Regions from separate parts of the Vreelandella titanicae genome, predicted to be linked through region 3. Evidence: predicted binding sites of a transcription regulator. Region 3 holds the regulator's gene; each other region holds the start of a gene.

Region 1 (5,153 bases), 1.2 Mb from region 3:
CGACAATGCCAAAGGCTTTCGTCGCCGCCATCTGGTCGGCAAGGCCACTTTTGATCAAGCTGGCGCGGTTGTCGAGCACCATGATTTTACCTTTAATTTGCCAAGTAAAATCATCGGTAAGCCACAAACGATTAGCCTGTGACTTGCTGTTCTTGGTTCCAGCTTTAGGGCTAATCAACTGCTGTAGAGAGTTATCGACCTTAAATTCCGGCTTGGTTGCTCGGCTGGCTAAGCGCTGGCGGTGGCGCTTCTTCTGGGTAATGGCGAAGTCCTTGTTGCCAGAGCGTAACCCTACTAAAGGCGCCAAAGCGTTCAGTAATCGATCAGTAGCGCGATCAAGGTGATGCTTTTCTTTGCCTACCTGCCAGGCGCGATCTACGTAATCTTGATAAAGCACTTCGTCATCAAACAAGCTAATAACTGCATCCACCAGCGGCTGAAGCTCATCGTCGCTGAGCAAATGTTGGTAGGGTTCTTCATAGCAGGCATCTGGGAAGTCAAAGGCGACACCGGCGTTGCCAATCATCTCGGGCATGCCGCCGCGGTTAGTAATCAGTGCCGGAATGCCGTTTAGCATAGCCTCGGCCAGCATACGCCCGGAGCTTTCCCACCATAGGCTAGGAGCTACTACCACGCGGGCCCGACTGTAAGGGCCGCGCATATCGCTGGTATTGGGGGTCACCACAACATTACTTAACGCGCTACGCTGTTCCCCCATTTTGCGGGTGGTTTCCCGCAGCACGGCTGGCCAGTCGGCTCGGGCTTCCACTACCTCAAGCTTAATATCGGGCCTTTCGCGCTCCAGCTTCTCTGCCAACTGCACAAATACGCTGGCGCCCTTTTGCAAACTAGGGTTAACAAACAGTAAACGCTTACGTTCATGATGTTCAGCAACAAAGTTCCCCGGGGCTATAAACTTGCCCACGGGCTTGGCGGTATAGCCGACCTCTTTGCGGTACATATCCGCTGTGGCCTGGCTGTCGGTAAGGATTAAATCCACATCACGGCACCAGCGCGGTGCCTTGTAACTGCCGTTTGCCAGATAGAAAGCGACAGGGATGCCGCGATCACGGGCTTCATCGGCAATTAGCAAGTCCAGCGTTTGGCCGCCATAGAACCACACTACATCCGGCTTAAAGGAATCCAGCATATAAAGGTACTGGCTATACCAAAGCCCTTCTTCATGCGTAGTAAAGTGATTACGGTTGTGGCTAAAACTGACCACCAATTGATGCGATAGCGGTCCATCTTCGGCTTGAATCAATTGGTGCTGATGAGCACTTAAGTCGGGAAATTGCTCCTTGAGCCGCCCCATCCCCTTAGGATTATCAAATACAGTGGCACCCAACACCTGCACGTCATAGCCGTGGGCCGCTAGCTGCAACAGCATTTGCCGCACAGTCATGCTGGCCCCACTGGAAGTATCAAGCAGGCAGTAAGGATTGGCCCAAAGCAAACGGGGTTTGCGCTTTTGAGTAGCAGATAAGGAGGTGTTCTTAACCATGAAGCGGCTCACAGGGAAAAATGGCAATATGCCTAGCTTACTGTGCTAGTGCGGCAATCAAAGGCGCGAATGCGCCGGTATTTAAGTAGGTGTTCACGCGATCAAGCTCGACAAGAGGCTGGAACATGCTTAAGAAGCTAATTTTTAACGAAACACTTAACGACAAAAAACGGGGCCAATTGGCCCCGTCGTTACTTTCATGTGAAGCTTAGCGGCTAAGCTATTAGCCCAGCAGAGACAGTACAGACTGTGGCGTCTGGTTAGCCTGTGCCAGCATGGAAGTACCCGCCTGCTGTAGAATATTCGCACGCGTCATATTCGACACTTCCACCGCGTAATCGGCATCTTCGATACGTGAACGAGCTTCGGAGAGGTTGGTAGACGTCGTTGCCAGGTTATCGATCACCGAATCGAAGCGATTAAGCGTAGCACCTAAAGTCGCGCGGCTGGTATCCAGTGACTCTGTAGATGCATCGACGGCATCAATTATGTTCTGGAAATCATCATGCGTAACTGCACCAGAAGCTCCAGAACCGTCAATTACTGTAGCACCACCAGAGACCGCAAGAGAGCCGCTTGATCCCGATACTAGGCCAAGACCCACTGTAGTCGCATTAACTGTGTCCACGGTAATAACATCTTCAGCGTTAGTATTAGAACCAACCTGAATACTTAAGCTAGCGCCACCAGAGTTCAGCAGGCTAGTGCCGTTGAAGTTATTGCTACCAGCCACACGATCGATTTCAGCTAAACGCTCATTGATTTCGGTTTCAATGGCTGCGCGATCATCTGCAGTGTTGGTGTCGTTGGCACCCTGTACCGCTAGCTCACGAATACGCTGCATATTGTCGTTGACTTGGTCAAGGCCGCCTTCCATGGTCTGTACCAGAGAGATACCGTCGCTTGCATTACGGCTAGCCTGATCCATGCCTTTAATCTGAGCAGTCATTTTGTTGGCGATGGCCTGGCCAGCAGCATCGTCAGCGGCGCTGTTAATACGCAAGCCTGAAGACAAACGCTCTTGCGCTTTAGCCAGCATAGACTGAGAGTTGGAAAGGTTGTTCTGGCCAATCAGGGCCGTAATGTTAGTGTTGATTACAGACATGTGAGTGCTCCTCGAAGATTAACTGGCCTTGTGGCCTGCTTAGCGGCGCTTGCGTCGCCGTTATATTAATTAACGGCAGGCCCGCCAAATTCTTTAGAAAAAATACGCTTTTTTATGTAATTCACTGTAACTATTTCAACTGCCCTTTCAACTGCGCTCTGAACTACTCTCTTAATTGCTGTTCTGCATATTACCCAGCATGCTGAACTGCTGGGAGAGGTAGCTGCTCATTGAGTTCATTTGGGCGATCAAGCCATCCAATTGCCCAAACTGCTTGCGGTAACGCTCTGTGCTTCGCTCGATACTTGCCTCCATACGCAGCTTGCGCACATCTAGGCTGTCAACCCGCTGCTCAGCACTAGTCACTGAGCTTTGAATGATGCCGTTTTCTGCCGTAATGCCTTCAAGCGTGGCGTTTAAGCGCCCCGCAAAGCCGCCTTCTTCGGTTTCGCCCGCAAAGAAGGCAGATAGCCCCTCTGGGTTGTTGGCCACCGCATCGTCCAACTTATCCTCATCGACCTTTAATCGCCCCTTCTCATCAATGGCGATGCCCAGTTGTGAAAGGCGTGAAATATCGCCGGTGCCGAGGTTGTCAGTAATATCCCGGCGTAGTCGGTCTTCAATGGTACGCACGGTGCGGTCGCCAATTAGTTCGCCAGACGTTTCGCCTTCGCCGTTGTAGGCGGTCATTCGACCAACGGTGGATTTCATTTCGTTGTAGTTACTAACGAAGTCGTCAATAGCTTCTCTCAGCGATGCTTCATCACGCTCGATTACCAGCGTAACGGGGTCTCCAGAGGCCTCTGTGAGATCAAGCGTTACGCCCTGAATGGCCTCTTCAACCCGGTTGGTTTTACTGGTGATAGCAATGCCATTAACATTCAGCTCAGCGTCCTGACCTGAACGCTGGGTGGCTGCATCCATGGTCAGCGATGCTAAGCCTGAGAAACCCTCCAGTGAAGCATTTTGGCCCGTCTCTTTTGAGCTCAGCGCTAAGCGGTATCCAGTGCCATCATTAACGATAGAAGCAGTGACACCAGACTCTTTATCCGCATTGATCTGGTCACGGACATCCGCCAGCGTACTGCCCGCTGAAATAGCAACATCGTAGCTTGTTTGTGTTCCGCCAGCACCAAAGTTAAGCGTTAGTGTCGCATCGGCGGCTGTTAGCTCTTGGTCTAGCGCTACACTGTTGGAAGCAGCGCTGCCTGCGCGTGCCAATTGGGTAACGGTGACTTCATAGCGCCCTGCGTTAGCGGTTTCGCCTGTGGTCGCCAATACGCCATCGCCCATCACGGTGCTTTTTTGCTGCTTAAATGTAGCGGCATCGTTCAGCGCAGCAATAGAGGTTTGCACCCTATCCATTGCTGACTCTAGGCGCCCATAGGCAGAAATCTTGGTTTGCTGAGCGCTTTTCTGCTCTAGAATAGGCACAAGCTTTTGCTGTTCGGCCGCTTTTAGCTGATCCACCAAACCTGAAAGATCCAATCCAGAACCTACACCGAGTGCTGTGATCGATGCCATGGGGCTCATTCCTTATAAGAAGTAGAGAAAGGTGTCTAGGTAATCTATCGGCTGCGGAGGAACAAACTTTAGAGGTAATGCCTTTTTTTAAGCTGTTTTTAAAGCATTGCAAAGAAAAATGCCCAGCACATAGTGCAGGGCATCTTGTAATCTATTAATTTAGCTGGTTTATCAGGCTAATTTTAACTTTGCTGATCAAGCGCTGCAAACTGCTGGGTCAGATAAGCACTGGTTGAGTTCATTTGAGCTACCATGCTGTCCATCGCTTGAAACTGCGTGCGATAACGCTCAACGGTTTGTTCGATACGGCTTTCCGTTGTCGCATATCGGTCTTCTAACGAAGCAAAGCGACTCTCAGACGAATCAACGGCACTTTCAAGACGGCCACCTGTTCCAACCAAGCTTTCAAGCGATGAGGCTATTTGCCCTGCCATGCCACCCTCTTCGCTATCGCCTGCAAAAAAATTGGCTAGCTGATCTGGCTGATTAGCAACAATGCTATCTAATTTATCTTCGTCAATCTCCAGCTTGCCGTCTACTTGAAGCGAAATTCCTACATCCGACAACACGCTAAAGCCATCGCCGCCGACAACACTGCTAATTGTTTGACGAAGCTCTCGTTCAACCGCACGAGTCGTGGCATCGGCGTTCAACCCCGCCGCCTGCCCAGTCTCTTCGTCAAACGCTGTCAAGCTGGTAATGGTGTCCTTGAGCGTGTTGAAGTCATCAACAAAGGCCGTGACCTGCTCGCGGATAGCTTCACTATCTTGCTCAACGCTGACTGTGCTTGTTGCACCCGCCTCAGATAAGTTCAGGGTAATGCCTTGAATAGCGCCTTCCACTTGATTGGTAGGGCTGACAATGTCAATTCCATTGACGTTAAACTCTGCATCCTGACCCGCTTGAACTACCTGGGCATCAGTCGTTTGTACATCGCCAGCAAGAATGTCTGAAAAGTTTGTGCTTTCAATACTCGCGTCCGCACCCGTTTCCGTCGAATTTACTGCAAGACGATACCCT
Region 2 (5,153 bases), 2.5 Mb from region 3:
TCATGGCTAATCTCACCGTGTTGAAGTGAGGTTACAGATTAGCTGTTACGCATTCTGCCAACGATGCGTTAAGCGGTCACAAAGGGGGCAATTTCGGCCATGTGTGGCCGAAGGGTAATATCTGACAATGGCGATTATGAATCATCTAGGCGCTAGGCTCTCACCTCTGAAGGGATATGCTTTCGAGAGGGCGAGAATTGTCTGCTAAGTTAAACTTGCTACCTTCAACACCATGGTTGTTGACCCAGAAAAGCCGATTAACCATTTCAAGTAGGGAAAATGCTCTTCGTTTACGGCGATAAATCCCTTGGACTCGTACAGCCTCCTTGCTCTCGGGTTGCTATCGATAACGTCTAAGCGGATCGTCTCGAAACCATTATCCACGGCATGTGCAATAATGCTATCCAAGAGTCTGGAACCTATGCCTCGCCCTCGGAATCGGCTATCGACAGCAATCCCATCCATCACCAATTCTTGAGATTTTGGCTTGCGCTCGAATAAGCTGAACACCAGACATGCCCAGAGCCCTTTCAATGTTCCAAGCTTGCCTATCAGCTGTTTCATCCCGATTCCGCTCGTTAGCGAACCATTGGGCTGCTGAAACCCTGCTAGCCCAATGACCTCATCTTCAAAGATGGCAGTAAAGGAAAATTCAGGGACAAAACAGTCGGAGAGTAATTGAATGCGCTTAGCCTTGTCAGGTATTGCGCTCGCGAATTTAGCGCCGAAAGCTTCTTCATATAGCTTAGCGACAGGCCCAGCCTTCTCAAGGTTAAAGCCTTTCTGAATCAGAACGTTCATATACTGGCTCCTAGATTCAAAGAGAAATGACCATTGGTCACAGACGCAGTGAATTAATTTTTATTTGCAGGGATGAGGCAACTTCAGTAGTGGATGAGGAATTGCCGCGGGTCTTTGGTTCAATATCATAAAGGGGGGATGCATCGTTAGTACCTTCACTGATAATGGCATGATGGGTACCTGTACCGTAAATATGTGTGCTAATTTGAATTGGTCTGGTCGACCGCATGCAATCATTGAAAATGTGATTGTTTCCAAGGATCACCGCAAGCAACGTATCGGTAAGGCCAATCTTAGGTGTGCTATAGACTTTGCCCAGCAAGCTGGCTGTTATAAAGCGGCGCTTATGACGAGGTCTAAAGACCCCGCGACACAGGTTCTACGAGTCTTCAGGATTCAGCCCAAGCAAGCAGAGGTATCAGGTAGGGTTCAATGCATAACGCCCCATCCGATGCGCACGCACGGTTTTGCCATTAATACGGGTAAGCGTAAGTTTTGGGATAGGAGAGAGACATGATACCAATCGAAACATGGATGGCTTTCACTGCCGCATGCGTTTTAATAATTCTAGTGCCGGGGCCTGATAATATACTCGCCGTTAGTCGTGGACTTAGCCAGGGGCGTCTAGCGGCTTGTGTCTCCAGCGTAGGAGCTGGAATGGGGCTGATGGTGCATGTGGTTGTCGCTTTTCTTGGTTTGGCGGCTCTTATCCAGACCTCTGCCGTTGCCTTTAGCGCCGTTAAATTGATTGGGGCCGGGTATTTGATTTGGTTAGGTATTAAAGCATTACGTTCCAGAGACTTGATTGCATTTTCATCGCATCGTCGTTTGTCTTACCGCGTGGTTTTAACCACTGGGTTTCTAACCAACGTGCTTAATCCGAAGCCCGCGCTATTTATCTTGGCATTTATTCCTCAATTTGTATCGCCGGCGCAGGGATCGATTGCGTTGCAAACGCTATTGCTAGGTGCTTGGTTTGCTTTTATGGCATTCGCTATATTCGCCGTGCTGGGTCTCTTTTCATCTATGTTTGCGCGCTGGTTGGAGAGTCGTCCGCGCGTAATTCAAGGCCTGAATATGGGCGCTGGAGCAATGTTCATTGCAGCGGGGTTATCAGTGATATTTCTTGAGAAAGTGGAGAACCGCTAGTCGAAGACGACTAAACCTTCACACAGACAAAAATAGCGTTTCCAGAGGCGTTATCCCAGGGGATGATTTTTTCATAGTTGTGCTCAAACACATGAACCTCAAAGTGAGGCGCTAAGAGTGCGCTTAACTCCGCAAAGCTGACGGCTACCATGGGGTGTTCGTCGTTCCATAGCTGTGTTCCTTCAGCGTTGGCTTTTTCAATGCTGAGCCTAAGCGACTGCTTTTCACCTTGGCCACTGTAGTGCCATCCCGAGCGGAACGTGAATAAATCGCTTTCTTGTTGGGCGCTGTGTTTAACAGATAAAGCGTTATCGATTTTGTCTTTATCGACTGCGTTAAAACAGAAAATACCACCAGACTTGAGGGCACAATGAGTACTGGATATACACGCTTTTAGCTTTTCAATCCCATCGTTGTAGTGGATTGAGTATAAAAAGCAGGTGATTAAGTCTTGAGGCTCGTTGGCCTTGAAGTCACTCATATCTTGCAACGTGAAGTGTGCTTCTGAACAACGCGTGGCGGCAATATCCAGCATGGGTTGATTAATATCAAGCCCGCTGCTGGCGTATCCAAAATCAATAAAATGGCGCACGTGTGGGCCGGTGCCACAGGCTAAATCTAGGTGTGTCGTTCCGCCGTTACCGAAAATCTGATGCAGCCTGCGAATGGCGTGGCTTTGCGCTTGATAGTCGATATCCACGCACATCAAATCGTAGTAGCCAGAAAGGTCGGTATAGAGGGCATTGACGGACATAGTGACCTAATAGTGGCAACTGAAATAGGGTGGGTGGCGCATAGTAAACGAGCGAGTAGGGTTTGAGAAGCAGGCACAGCTTGGAGTTTAACGATTACGCAAATACATCTTGCAGCCCTAAAGAAACTCTGACGATGACCGATATATACCTAAGACCATCGAGATTTCTCTGGTCGTTGCTAAATGCCGAGAGTGCCCGTTATGCCGAAAATGCTGATCTTTATCATCACCTTGCTTCTCATTCTGTCTAACCAAGCGCAGGCAAACTCGAGTGCGGCAGAGGCGGCGGCGTTGGCGTGGCTAGAAGCCATCGATAGCGGTCAGTATGAGCAGGCATGGGAATCGTCATCTTCACTACTAAAAAAGCCGCTTTCACCGCACATGTTAGAACGGACGATTGGTGCAGCGCGTCGTGACTTTGGTGCGGTTCAGTCGCGTCGGCGAGTAAGCGTTGTCCGCGAAACCTCTATGCCTGGGGCTCCAAGAGATGACTACGCGGTTTTGACGTTCCAAACACGTTTTGAAAACAGATCATCGCAGATTACGGAAACCATCACTCCTCACTTGGAAGAGGGCACGTGGAAAGTTAGTGGTTATTACTTGAACTAACCGACTCCTCAAAAATACTGCAACCACCTCTGGTTTGCAGCATTGCCTTGGTTCAGGCTCCTTTTCCCCTCGAATCCTGCCATCACGTTGTTCATGACGAAGCTCAATTTGGCTGCTACGTTGAGTAGATAGCCTTGTGTATGTTGCTATGGATAGGCTGCAGATTCAGACGGGAATGTTCAAGGCGTTGAATGCGAGGAGTGGGTATGCAAACCCTTTCTCTCAAACCGCACTGGCTCTGGTTGATGGTTGCCAGTTTGCTAATGGCTACTATGTCGTTTACATGGCAGGCCATGGCACAAAGCGCTTCACCAAGCGTTCTGGTGCTTAATATTGAAGGCGCCATCGGCCCGGCTACCAAGGACTACTTTGAGCGTGGGCTGGATAAAGCCCGCGAGCAGGGCAGTGAGGTGGTGATCGTCGAGCTCGATACCCCCGGCGGGTTGGTCGACACCACCCGCGACATGATTCGCGAGATGCTCAACGCTGACATTCCCGTGGTGATGTACGTTTTCCCCAGTGGTGCGCGAGCGGCAAGCGCGGGCACCTATCTACTTTACGGTAGCCACGTGGCTGCCATGGCCCCCTCGACGCATCTCGGCTCGGCCACGCCGGTACAGATGGGCGGTGGGCTGCTCGGCAGCGATGAAGACGAAGAAGATAATTCGGCTGAGGAGTCGGATGGCGAGGGCAGCGCCATGGAACGCAAGGTGATGGAAGATGCGGTGAGCTTTATCCGCAGCCTAGCGGAACGCCATGATCGCAATGCCGATTGGGCTGAAGAGGCCGTGCGCAATGCGGTCAATTTCACTGCCAGCGAGGCGCTGGAGCAGAACGTCATCAATGTGGTGGCGCGCGATCTTGACGATCTCCTTGAGCAGATTGACGGCATGAGCGTGGTCATGGAAAGTGGCGATGCTACGCTTGAGACCGCAGGCCTCACCATTGAACGCTTCGACCCTGATTGGCGCACCCAGGTGCTATCGCTGATCACTAATCCCAACATAGCCTTCTTCTTGATGGTCATCGGCTTTTACGGGCTGGTTTTCGAGCTGGCCAATCCCGGCAGCCTGTTCCCCGGCACCATTGGCTTGATTTGCTTGCTGCTCGCCCTGTTTGCGTTTCAGGTGCTGCCGATTAACTACGCCGGGCTTGCGCTGATGGTGGTCGGGCTGGCGTTGATGGTGGGTGAGGCATTTATGCCTAGCTTCGGCGTGCTGGGGGTTGGCGGCATCATTGCCTTTGTACTTGGTTCGGTAATGCTGATGGACGCGGAGCATCTTGCCATTTCGCTACCACTAATCGGTGGTGTGGCATTGGTGTCCGGGGGGCTAATGCTATGGACGTTAACACGCTTTGCAACGCTGCGCCGTCGTCCGGCACACACTGGCGCGGAGCAGTTAATCGGCGCAGATGCGGTTGCACTGGATGATTTTGAGACCAGCGGCCATGTAAGGCTGCATGGCGAGCGCTGGAACGCAGTGAGCGATGTGCCAGTCAAACGAGGTGAAAAGCTTGTGGTGGTGCGCCTTGATGGCTTAACGGTATATGTGACGCCCCGCTAGTGCCCACTTTCTGACATAACCGACCCACAGCTAAACGAGGTGTCCAATGATTATTTCGTATTTAGTTCCTGTCGTGCTGGTGGTGATGTTGATCGCCGCCTCTATTCGCATACTGCCAGAATATAAACGCGGCGTAGTGTTCTTTCTGGGGCGTTATCAGATAGTGAAAGGGCCTGGGCTAGTCATTGTGATCCCCGCCATTCAGAAGATGGAGGTGGTGGATCTGCGCGTCATTACCATGGATGTGCCGGAACAGGACGTAATCTCTCAGGATA
Region 3 (5,153 bases):
GCGGCGCTTACCTTGGGGGTTGAGTGACTCAATCTCGACGATGACCTTCCCACCTGCTCGGTAAGCATAGAGCTGAAAACGCATGTTGCTATGCTTGGAACGAATAAACACCAGCGGGCCGGAGAGTTTCTGCTGCCCCTGCAACTCGCGGCGCACCCGCTGGCTTAGCCGTTTTCCTAACACATAGGCAAGAGTGTGCGGCCCATTTTCAGGGCGCTCAATACCGGTCAAGCGGGTTAAGTTGGTGCTACTGGCTTGAATGCGGCGACAATCGGCATCTAAAACCAGCAGAGCTCCAAACGACTGCAACCGCGGGTGGTACATGGACACAAACGTGGCCTCGCAATCTATTCACCCTCGACCTGCTGCCTTAGCAACAACTCTACGCGACGGTTGGCAGCTCGGCCCTCCGCCGTTGCGTTCGGTTCCATGGGTTGGGTGTCGGCATAACCGACGGCCCGCATACGAGAGATATTGAATCCTTGGCGCTCTAAATGCCTCACCACAGCGATAGCCCGCGCTGATGAAAGCTCCCAATTAGAGGGGAAGCGGGCCGTTGAAATAGGCACGCTGTCGGTGTGGCCTTCTACCGAAATCTGACCGTCAAAACGGGTCAGCACATCGATAAGGCTTTCTACCACCTCTTGCCCACGGGAAGTCAGTACAGCTTGACCGCTGGGAAATAAAAGGCTGGTATCAATACGTAACGTGACCCCTTCACTCCCTTGCGAAACACTGACACCGGGGATGTCGAGCCCATCAAACTGCGGCTGAACCCCTGAATGGCGGGGCTGAATACCAGTGGCTAGAGACGCCAGCGGCAATGATGATACAGCGCTAGCCGAGCGCATGAAAGCAGTATCAGCCGCCTCACCGCCTCCCGGCGGTGTCAGTGAAAGCAGCAGCACAAAGAGCGTGATTAGCAGCGTCAGCACATCCAAATAGCTGGTTAGCCAACCCTCGTCACCATCGCCTGGCGACGGCGTCATTTCCAGTGCGTGGCGCGTATCACGGTCAAGCATCTGGCCTACCCCTTCGCCGCCGCACTAACCGACGAATCAGGCCTTGGTTTGACGCTGTTATCACGGATCTCATCGTGATAGTTAGCTACAAACGAGTTGAGGGTCTCTTCAATAAACGACGGCAGGCGGCGCTTGGTAATCAGCGAAATACCTTCCAGCACCATGTTCATGGTAATCAGCCGCTCTTCGGTGCGGCGCTCGAGTTTCACCGCAATCGGCTTAAACACCAAGTTGGCGAGTAAAATGCCGTAGAAGGTGGTGAGCAGGGCCACCGCCATGCGCGGGCCGATCACCTGCAGGTCGCCTGCGTCCATGACTTCCAGCATATTGACCAGCCCCACCAGGGTGCCGATCATGCCAAATGCGGGTGCATAGGTGGCCATGGTACGGAATATTTGTGCCTCGGCATGCTCACGCGCTTTAAGACGGGCAATGCGCCAACGCAGCATGTCAAAAATTTCATCCTCTTTGGTGTTGGCAATGACCAGTTGGATCCCGGTACGCAAAAACGGGTTTCGGGTATGCTCCAACTCGCGCTCGACCGCACGTACATCGCCCTTAAACCAGAGTCGCGACATATCCACCAATTCGCGGATATCGTCACGCATATAGGTATTTTCGCGCCGGAATACCAAGCCCACCAACCGTACGACGCGGAGCACCTCTTTCAGCGGATAGCTGATAAAGGTTGCCGCTAGGGTACCGGTCACCACAATGGCCAAACCCGGCAAATTGATAAAACTTTCAGGGGACTCTGCGGTGAAAAACAGCACGCTCACCAACAGTAGTATGCTGGCAAATATGCCTATCAGCGTCGAAGGGTTCATCCACGGCTCCTTGCCGGTCACAAGTGAGTAAAAAGAGGTGTTATGCCGAGTCGTGTAAACGCGCGCGTAAGCGGCTGACGGCTTGGCTGTGCAGTTGTGAAACGCGTGACTCCGTGACACCCAACACAGCCCCTACTTCCTTAAGGTTGAGTTCTTCTTGGTAGTACAGAGCCATTAGCAGCTTTTCACGCTCTGGCAGCGCTTCAATTGCCTCAATCAACGTTTGTCGTTGCTGGCCGTCTAGCAACTGCTCGAACGGTGAATTAGCCAATTCATTATTGCTAGGCTCGCCACCGTCGGCCACCAGCTCTTCAAACGGCAACAGTTGACCACTGTTGGTGTCGTTGAGGAGCTGCTGATACTCACTCAACGGCATTTCAAGGTGTTGGGCGATTTCGTTCTCTTCTGGTGCCCGTCCGAGCTGTTGCTCTAATTGACGAACGGCACTGTCAACCGCTCGCGCTGAGCGGCGCACGCTGCGGGGCAACCAGTCGCGGGTACGTAATTCATCCATCATTGCACCGCGAATACGCTGACTGGCAAACGTCGCGAACGTTGCCCCCTGGGTGGCATCGAAGCGCCCCAGCGCTTCCAGCAGCCCTACCATCCCGGCTTGAATAAGGTCGTCGAGCTCAATACTGGCTGGCAAACGGACCTGAAGCGTCAAGGCCTGACGTCGTACCAGTGGCATGTATTGCGTCAACAGCTCACTCTGTTTGATCCTGCCTTGTGCTGTGTACATCCTCTCGCCTCGCGTCTATCCAGCCTTCACTGATAGTTCACAATCATTTGCAGCCCCTGGACACGAACAGGCCGCTGCCCCGGACGTAAAGCGAAGCGAAAATGCAACGGCGCATCCGCGGCAAACCCCGCCAGGGCAGTGGTAGTCCCCCGCATGCCAGCTAACGCAACGCACTGCTCAGGATGGCACAGCCAAGCGTTTAATAACGCACCAGGGGGATATTGAAACTGCCAATGAATACGCCCGAGCTGTGCTGACTCCACATTGTTAGCAGCAGCAGGTGGGGTAGCGTTTTGGCTAGCGCTTGACCGATCACTCATCGCTACCATCAGACCTGGTATCTGGCTGCTCCAGCTACCGGGTGTCGCCTGGGCGTTTCCCGTTACCCCTGCTAGTAGACACCCTGTCAGCAGTACTGGGCTCAGTAGCAGTCTCCCTCTTAATAGCCAGCTTAGCATGCTTGGTCTCCTCGGCAGAGTGCGCTCATCGTGCAAGTACCAACAGCTCCATATTTAAGTAGTAATCAGCTGCCTCACGCAAGTTATTGAGCAACCCTTGACGCGGCAAGTGCGGCTCGTGGAGCGCCAGCAAACGGCGCGGCCCGCCACGCTCATGTAGTTGACGCAAGGTACGGAACATGGAAGCAAAGGTATCGGCATCGCTACTGATCCACAGTGCCCAACGGCTGTATTGATCGCAAAGTTGGGCTAGGTCGGCCGTTTCGGCCATGACGATATGAATATCCCAATCCTCAGGATCACCGGCCCAGCTTCGACCTAACGTCGACCACTGCCCTAATCGTGCTTTAACCTTGTTCACCTGGGCTGCACCACTACCCGGTAGTCCGACCACAATAAGCGGAATTTTGGGCCGGTGCGCTACCACCGTTGCTGGCTCTTCCACCGCTGCAGCTGTCGGCTTTAACAGAGAGCTAGGCTGTTCAGATTCCGGCACGTGTTCTGCCGCCGCAACATCAACTGTACCCTCAGCTTGCTGCTGTTGGCGCTGCAGGTTTGCCCACTTGCGTAGACCCGATGCTTGATCCTGTTCGCTCACGCCACGCCCTCTCGACTAACACTGCCCATTTGACGAATCGCATCTCGTGCCATAAAGGCGTAGACCAGTGCATCAAGCATGCCGGTATCGCGGCGGCGACGGCTGTTGCCTAATAGGTTGAGCAGATCGCCACGCAGCGTCTGCGCCTCCTCATCATCAGCAACATCGAGATGCCCGGCGACCGATGCCACACCGCTGGCCATCAATAGGCGAACTTCAGCATTTAGATCCCCGCTATCGGCCTCTTTTAACTGCTGCCACGCGCGACGCGTCAAGGCGGCCAAGCCTTCGCTTTGCAGCTGGGTTAACAGCAGTGAGAGCACCTCTGCTCCTAGCCGAGCGGGGGTAAGCCAGTAGCGGCGCGCCACTACTTTGGCGCTTTCCGGATCGCGAACTTCACCGAACCAGGCGAGTAGCGCCGTGCCGCTGGCGTCCTCGACTTCGGCGTAGGCAGTCCACAGTTGCACCGATTGGCCACGAAAACGCACGCCCACATGGTGCGTTAGCACACTGTCACTAAATAGCTGGCGGATAGATTGACGTTCGTGGTGAAAGCGTAACCGATGACTGGGGGCCACTTGGCTGACCCAGGTCAAGTGCTCGGCTTCCAGCCACGCTAGTGCATCCGGTTCAGGGAAGCGCGGTAGTAAGTGCACCGCAACGCCGCTCGATGCCGACAGAGCGGCTAAGCGTGGCTGCCACCCTGCGGCGTGGCGATGCTGCAGCCAGGGTAGCGCCAGCCAGGCACCATCCGTGTCCAGGCCAATGTCCGGCATTGCCCAGTCGCAGCCGCGCTCATTGCGCCGCGGAAACCACGCCATCCCTAAGGTGGTCTTTGCCGCTGGATAACCGGCAAGTAATGCATCCAAATGTGTTTCCTGCAAACGACTAGGCAGCGAAGCTAGGTTCCAGATCTCTTCTAATTCCGCAAACCCCGTGACGCGTTGGCGCAACCTCGCCAGTAGCGACGACAAACGACGCCCTTGGCCCAGGACATCCCGCGACCAGCGCGGCATTCCCATCGGCGCATCGGCACTTTGCACCCGTTCACGCTGAGGTGTCGCGGTACTCAGCGCTTGATCCACTAGCGCATCGGGGGCGGCAAGGGCCATATCTTCGGGCACCTGCTGGCCATTAGAACCAAACAGTACGCGCATCCCGTGACGCATAATAATATCTAACACTGGAGCCAGACGTCCCGCCTCATCCTGTTTGGTGATAATGCAATCATCTAACTCTGCGCCCGCCGCCCGCGCGGCCTGACGGTAGCGCAGCACCACTTCTTCGAGGGTTTCCGGTTGGCTGGCAGCATTGAGTAGCAGCACCAAACGTACCCGCGAGCGTCCGCCTTGCAGGTGGGCAATCTGCTCTATCACCCGCTGGTCACGCTGACTCATGCCTACGGTGTCGATAATTACCCACTGCTTGCCCTGCAGGCGGCCCAGCAAATCGTCGATGGGCTGTTCGGCATCCAAGGCGTACATCGGGGTATCCAGCAGGCGCGCA
Region 4 (5,153 bases), 960 kb from region 3:
CCCCAGCGATAGCCGTTATACCACTGTTTGATTTCCTGACGGTCTAACCCAGAAAGTTCAGGTTCAAATACGGTATCGATATCGTCATCGGTATAACCACACAAGGTTGCATAGTCGGGCGAAAGGGTAATATCGCGGAGATTGTTCAAGCCCGAAAACAGGCTGACCTTGCTGAATTTGGAAACGCCGGTAAGCAGCACGAAGTGTAGGTGCGGGTCGGCGTCTTTCAGCACGCTGTAAAGGTTCTTCAAACCCTCGCGCAGTTCCCGGGCACGCTCCGGCGCCAGGATGTTATCCAGAATCGGTTTGTCGTACTCGTCAATCAGGATGACCACCCGCTGACCACTCTGCTGGTGGGCGGCACGAATGAGGGCGGAAAATTCACCCGGTATATCGGTTTTATGGTGGTGGGTAATGCCGAGTCGCTCTCGTTGAACGCGTAGCTGCTCACGAATACGCTCATCCAGCCCTTCACGGCCCTGCATCACGCCATCGGCAAAGCTAATACGAATCACCGGGTAGCGCTGCTGCCAGTCCCACCTGTCGTGGAGATACAGCCCTTCGAACAGCGCCTGGCGACCTTCAAACAGGCAGCGCAGGGTGTCCAGCAAGAGACTTTTGCCGAAGCGGCGTGGCCGCGAGAGGAAGTAGTATTTGTTCTGGTTAACCAAACGCTCAATGTGCGGTGTCTTATCGACGTAGTAATAGTTCCCTTCGCGGATATCCGAGAACGTCTGAATCCCGATGGGTAGCTTACGGCGGTGGGCATCCGGCATAGTGGGTCTCCAGAGCAAAGCAGCGATACGAGCAGCAGTTTAGCATGCTCACAGATGGGTGTTACGACCTACTCAAGAGTCTCCACCTCAAACGCCACAATCTGGCGCTCAACGCTGGAAAACTCCACGCCGATCAGGTGGATGGGCTTGCCCGAAGCGCGGTGCTTATCGGCATAGCCTTTATGTTTGATCTGCTCCAGCGCTTTACCTTCCGGCAGTTGTTCCACCACTTTGAACTCAAACAGGTAGATATGCCCACCAAAGTCCACGCTCATATCCACCTTGCCATGGTGGCTGGCGTCCTCCACGGTTACATCCAGCCCCAAGGCCGCAAAGTGGCTGTAAAAGACGCTGGCATAATGCCCTTCGTATTTGGCGATGGGATTGTTGCGGTACCAGTCGTGGGGCAGACCTGCGTAGAGCGCTTTGAGGTGCGTTTCCAATCCGGCCAGGTCGTGCTGGCTTAAATGACGAAACAGTGTTCTGCGCTCGCGTGGGGCGTTCTCGACCCCCAGTGACGGCAGCAGCGCATGGTTGAGGCTGGTTTCGACTTCGCGGTTAGGGAAGCCAAGGGTGTACTGGCGGTAGCCCCGCAGAGGCTCTTCTACTTGTTGAATGGTGAGGTAGCCGGTTTGAAACAGCAGACCTTCAGTGCTGATCTGGTCAACATCAAACTGGCTGAGCAATTCATACTCGGTTTCCCAATGATCCAATGACGGGGTAAATACTCCGCGCTGCTTGAGGATATCCACCAAAAACGTCGGTGTGGCAGACTCAAACCAGTACGGGCCGAACTCGCGTTTCTGAAACAGTAACAGCACGTCGAAGGGATTGTAGACGGACGTTACCTCACGGCCACCCCAGCGGTAGCCGTTATACCACTGGCGGATCGCCTCGCGATCAAGGCCGGGCAACTCAGCGGTGAACACCGTGTCAATGTCCTCGTCGGTATAGCCGCAAATCGTGCTGAAGGGGGCATCCAGAGTGATATCGTTGAGGTTATTCAATCCTGAGAAAAGGCTGACCTTACTGAATTTGGACACGCCGGTAAGCAGCACGAAGTGCAGGTGCGGATCGGCGTCTTTAATAACGCTGTAAAGGTTCTTCAAGCCCTCGCGCAGTTCCCGGGCACGCTCCGGCGCCAGGATGTTATCCAGAATCGGTTTGTCGTACTCGTCAATCAGGATGACCACCCGCTGACCACTCTGCTGGTGGGCGGCACGAATGAGGGCGGAAAATTCACCCGGTATATCGGTTTTATGGTGGTGGGTAATGCCGAGTCGCTCTCGTTGAACGCGTAGCTGCTCACGAATACGCTCATCCAGCCCTTCACGGCCCTGCATCACGCCATCGGCAAAGCTAATACGAATCACCGGGTAGCGCTGCTGCCAGTCCCACCTGTCGTGGAGATACAGCCCTTCGAACAGCGCCTGGCGACCTTCAAACAGGCAGCGCAGGGTGTCCAGCAAGAGACTTTTGCCGAAGCGGCGTGGCCGCGAGAGGAAGTAGTATTTGTTCTGGTTAACCAAACGCTCAATGTGCGGTGTCTTATCGACGTAGTAATAGTTCCCTTCGCGGATATCCGAGAACGTCTGAATCCCGATGGGTAACTTACGGCGGTGGGCATCCGTCACGGTGGGTCTCCAGAGCAAGAAACAGCGATACGAGCAGCAGTAGTTTAGCATGCTCAGGGGCTGAAATGCCTAGCCACGAGTTGTCAGCGCGCCGAGTGTTGTTCGCAGCTAAGGTAAAGGCGTTGGTGGCAACGAAGTAACAAGGGCTGGAGAGGAGACGAGAAACATCTCATGAAGTAGTGCTGCCAACAAGCATATCGTTATAAAAAGTGAGTTAGCTCTCACCAGTTGACTTGTCAGGCTCTAACGCAAATAATAATTATTGCCATTTATTCCGTGGTGTTAATCAAGGCAGGAGGCCGAGCTGTGGATACCCAGACCTGGAGCGCTGAGTTAGAAGATATCTTCGTTAATCAGCGGCCCCGGCTCTGCTGTGTCGCCGCAAGAGTATTGGGCAATGCTGATCAAGCCGATGATGTCGTGCAGGACGCCTATCTAAAAATTTCGGAAGCAACCACGCTTTTTGAGGTGAAGCAGCCCATATCTTACGTGTCACGTGTGGTGCGCAACCTCGCCATTGACCGTTGCCGCCGTTCGGCGTTTGAGTCAACTTTGTTTGCAAAAGAAGAGGAGGGGGATACCACCTCTTACGCGTCACACTCTCCAGAGGTGATCGCGATTGACCGCCAGGCCTTGGCACAGGTGGTGGACGCGTTGGACGAGCTGCCCGAGCGTACGCGGCGCGCTTTTGAGCTCTATCGTTCGGGAAGTCATACGCAGCGGGAAGTGGCCCACTTGTTAGGTATTTCCACCACGTTAGTTAATTTTATGATTCGCGATGCACTGACACATTGCCGCCAGTCGCTACAAGGTCAGATGTTGCCAGATCGGTAAGCCCACGTTCCGTCCCTTCTTTGTTGTCGCTTTGTTACACTGTCAGCAAATAGCGTTGATAATATTACACGCTTCCCGAGACAGGTGTTCAGCAGGCAGCAGTAGCGAGGTTTGACAGTAACGATGGATAACGACAGCGGCGATGATGCCGTTTGGCAAACGGCGCTAGACTGGCTGATGCGCGAGCATGAAGAGACGTTGAGCGACGCTGATCGCGAGGCGCTTCATGCGTGGTTAGCGGCTTCTTCTCAGCACCGCCGTGTATTTCGTGAAGCCGAACAGCTATGGCTGCTAACGGGGATGATTCCAAGTGGTGATGAGCGCAGTTGATCAGTCCCTGTTTTTTATTCCCCTCCTTCGATTGTTCTAAATGATCGCGAGCTAAAGCTGCCTCCTACTGGTGCAATTCTTAGCCTGGCATAAGTAATTCTATACCGACGCCCTAGCGGCCCCGCCCCTCCCCTTATTTTTCCTCTTTTCCTCCCCCAGCATTAAATTTTCTGACGCTTCACTCGTCATTGAGTAATGAGAAGTAATTGCGTTTTATTTCTCATTCCTTTGGCAACGATGAGGTTAGTCCCATGACAAGCTGTTTTGATCGTGAAGATGGTGTCTTCCGCGTATTAGTCAACCACGAAGAGCAGTACTCCCTCTGGCCAGAATGGAAAGCGATTCCCGCTGGCTGGACCGATACCGGCGTACTCGGCGATAAGCCAACCTGCCTCGACTACGTCGAAAAGACCTGGACTGATATGCGGCCACTGTCGCTGCGCCAGTGGATGGATGAGCAGGCTAACGCTGAGGCGGAGCAGGTGGATGCAGGTTAAGCGTTTAAGGCTGCTCTGCCTGCCCTGTGCCGGGGCTAGCGCCACCATGTATCTGCGCTGGAAGCGTCAGTTGCCCGCCTGGATCGAGGTATATCCCGTCGAGCTGCCTGGGCGTGGTGAGCGCCTGGGTGAGTCGCTCATCGATGACTTCGAGACCCAGGTCGTGCGGCTGTGCGAAGAGCAGGCAACGCGGATGCGCGGCGACTTTGCCCTGTTCGGTCACAGCATGGGGGCGTTGTTGGCCTACGGCATGGCAGCTCGCTTGCGCGATGTAGGGCGACCTCAGCCGCGGATGCTGTTCGCCTCAGGCAGCGCGGGGCCCTCAATGCGCGATTCAGACCGCTTGGCGGGCCTTGATAACGACAAAGCCCTGATTGCGGATCTACGCCAGCAGGGCGGCACCCCAGAGGAGGTATTCGCAAGCCCGGAACTGCTGCGCCTCACTCTCGATGTGTTGGAGGCGGACTATAGCCTCTGCCGCAGTTTCCGCTATCGCGGCGGGTCGCCGCTTGGTTATCCCTTACAGGTGTTCGCTGGGCGCGATGACGATATCGAAAGAGAGCGTCTAGAGGCGTGGCAGCGAGAAGCGGGCGGGGCGTTCTCGTTGAACTGGTTCGAAGGAGGGCACTTCTTTATTCGCCAGCAGCAAGCACAAGTGCTGGAGACTATCGAACGGGCGCTGACTCGACGGCTTGAGGAGGTGCCCCATGCAGCGCCTGCAGTTAGCTGAAGGGGCTCCTGAGGGGCTTGAAGTCTGGCGCTTATCGCTCGGTCTGAACGCCCCGGTGGCTGACGAAGATGATCGGTTGCTGAGTCGAGCCGAGTGGCAGCGCGCCCAGCGGCTTCGCCGTCACGCCGATGTCGTACGCGCCGTGGCGACTCGAGCGGCCCTGCGGCGACTGCTATCAGCGCACACCGGTATAGCGCCAGAAAAGTTGGTGTTCACTCAGAACGCTTACGGCAAACCAGCGTTGGAAAACGCTGATGGGCCTGCTTTCAATGTCTCCCACTCTGGCCATGTCGCCCTGATCGCGATTGCTCCCGGCGGAGCGGTGGGGGTCGATATTGAGCGTTGCCGACCC

Evidence for each region. The regulator FliA, encoded in region 3, starts transcription of late flagellar genes. The targets are predictions, from matches to a motif close to CTAAAGTTNNNNNNNNNNCNGCCGATA.
Region 1: HZS52_RS09325 (flagellin N-terminal helical domain-containing protein) is a predicted target of FliA. The motif match lies at 2,680-2,706, and genes of this name have one in related genera.
Region 2: HZS52_RS15065 (DUF4019 domain-containing protein) is a predicted target of FliA. The motif match lies at 2,822-2,848, and genes of this name have one in related genera.
Region 4: HZS52_RS23460 (MbtH family protein) is a predicted target of FliA. The motif match lies at 3,736-3,762, and genes of this name have one in related genera.

The regions. Positions count from the first base shown of each region.
Region 1 is NZ_CP059082.1:2,018,196-2,023,348, reverse strand. Features, by position in the region: gene HZS52_RS09330 (glycosyltransferase) at 1-1,504, opposite strand, end outside; gene HZS52_RS09325 (flagellin N-terminal helical domain-containing protein) at 1,728-2,609, opposite strand; gene fliD (flagellar filament capping protein FliD) at 2,781-4,133, opposite strand; gene fliD (flagellar filament capping protein FliD) at 4,316-5,153, opposite strand, start outside.
Region 2 is NZ_CP059082.1:3,272,277-3,277,429, forward strand. Features, by position in the region: gene HZS52_RS15040 (isochorismatase family protein) at 1-4, opposite strand, end outside; gene HZS52_RS15045 (GNAT family N-acetyltransferase) at 205-801, opposite strand; gene HZS52_RS24755 (GNAT family N-acetyltransferase) at 944-1,318, shown strand; gene HZS52_RS15055 (LysE family translocator) at 1,336-1,950, shown strand; gene HZS52_RS15060 (class I SAM-dependent DNA methyltransferase) at 1,961-2,704, opposite strand; gene HZS52_RS15065 (DUF4019 domain-containing protein) at 2,906-3,313, shown strand; gene HZS52_RS15070 (NfeD family protein) at 3,520-4,878, shown strand; gene HZS52_RS15075 (slipin family protein) at 4,925-5,153, shown strand, end outside.
Region 3 is NZ_CP059082.1:782,341-787,493, forward strand. Features, by position in the region: gene HZS52_RS03705 (sensor domain-containing diguanylate cyclase) at 1-324, opposite strand, end outside; gene HZS52_RS03710 (OmpA/MotB family protein) at 348-1,022, opposite strand; gene HZS52_RS03715 (motility protein A) at 1,028-1,849, opposite strand; gene HZS52_RS03720 (RNA polymerase sigma factor FliA) at 1,890-2,591, opposite strand; gene HZS52_RS03725 (flagellar protein FlhE) at 2,618-3,049, opposite strand; gene HZS52_RS03730 (C15 family peptidase) at 3,075-3,647, opposite strand; gene flhF (flagellar biosynthesis GTPase FlhF) at 3,644-5,153, opposite strand, start outside.
Region 4 is NZ_CP059082.1:5,099,625-5,104,777, reverse strand. Features, by position in the region: gene HZS52_RS23480 (ATP-binding protein) at 1-776, opposite strand, end outside; gene HZS52_RS23475 (ATP-binding protein) at 845-2,461, opposite strand; gene HZS52_RS23470 (RNA polymerase factor sigma-70) at 2,717-3,244, shown strand; gene HZS52_RS23465 (FecR/PupR family sigma factor regulator) at 3,356-3,574, shown strand; gene HZS52_RS23460 (MbtH family protein) at 3,826-4,071, shown strand; gene HZS52_RS23455 (thioesterase II family protein) at 4,061-4,801, shown strand; gene HZS52_RS23450 (4'-phosphopantetheinyl transferase family protein) at 4,779-5,153, shown strand, end outside.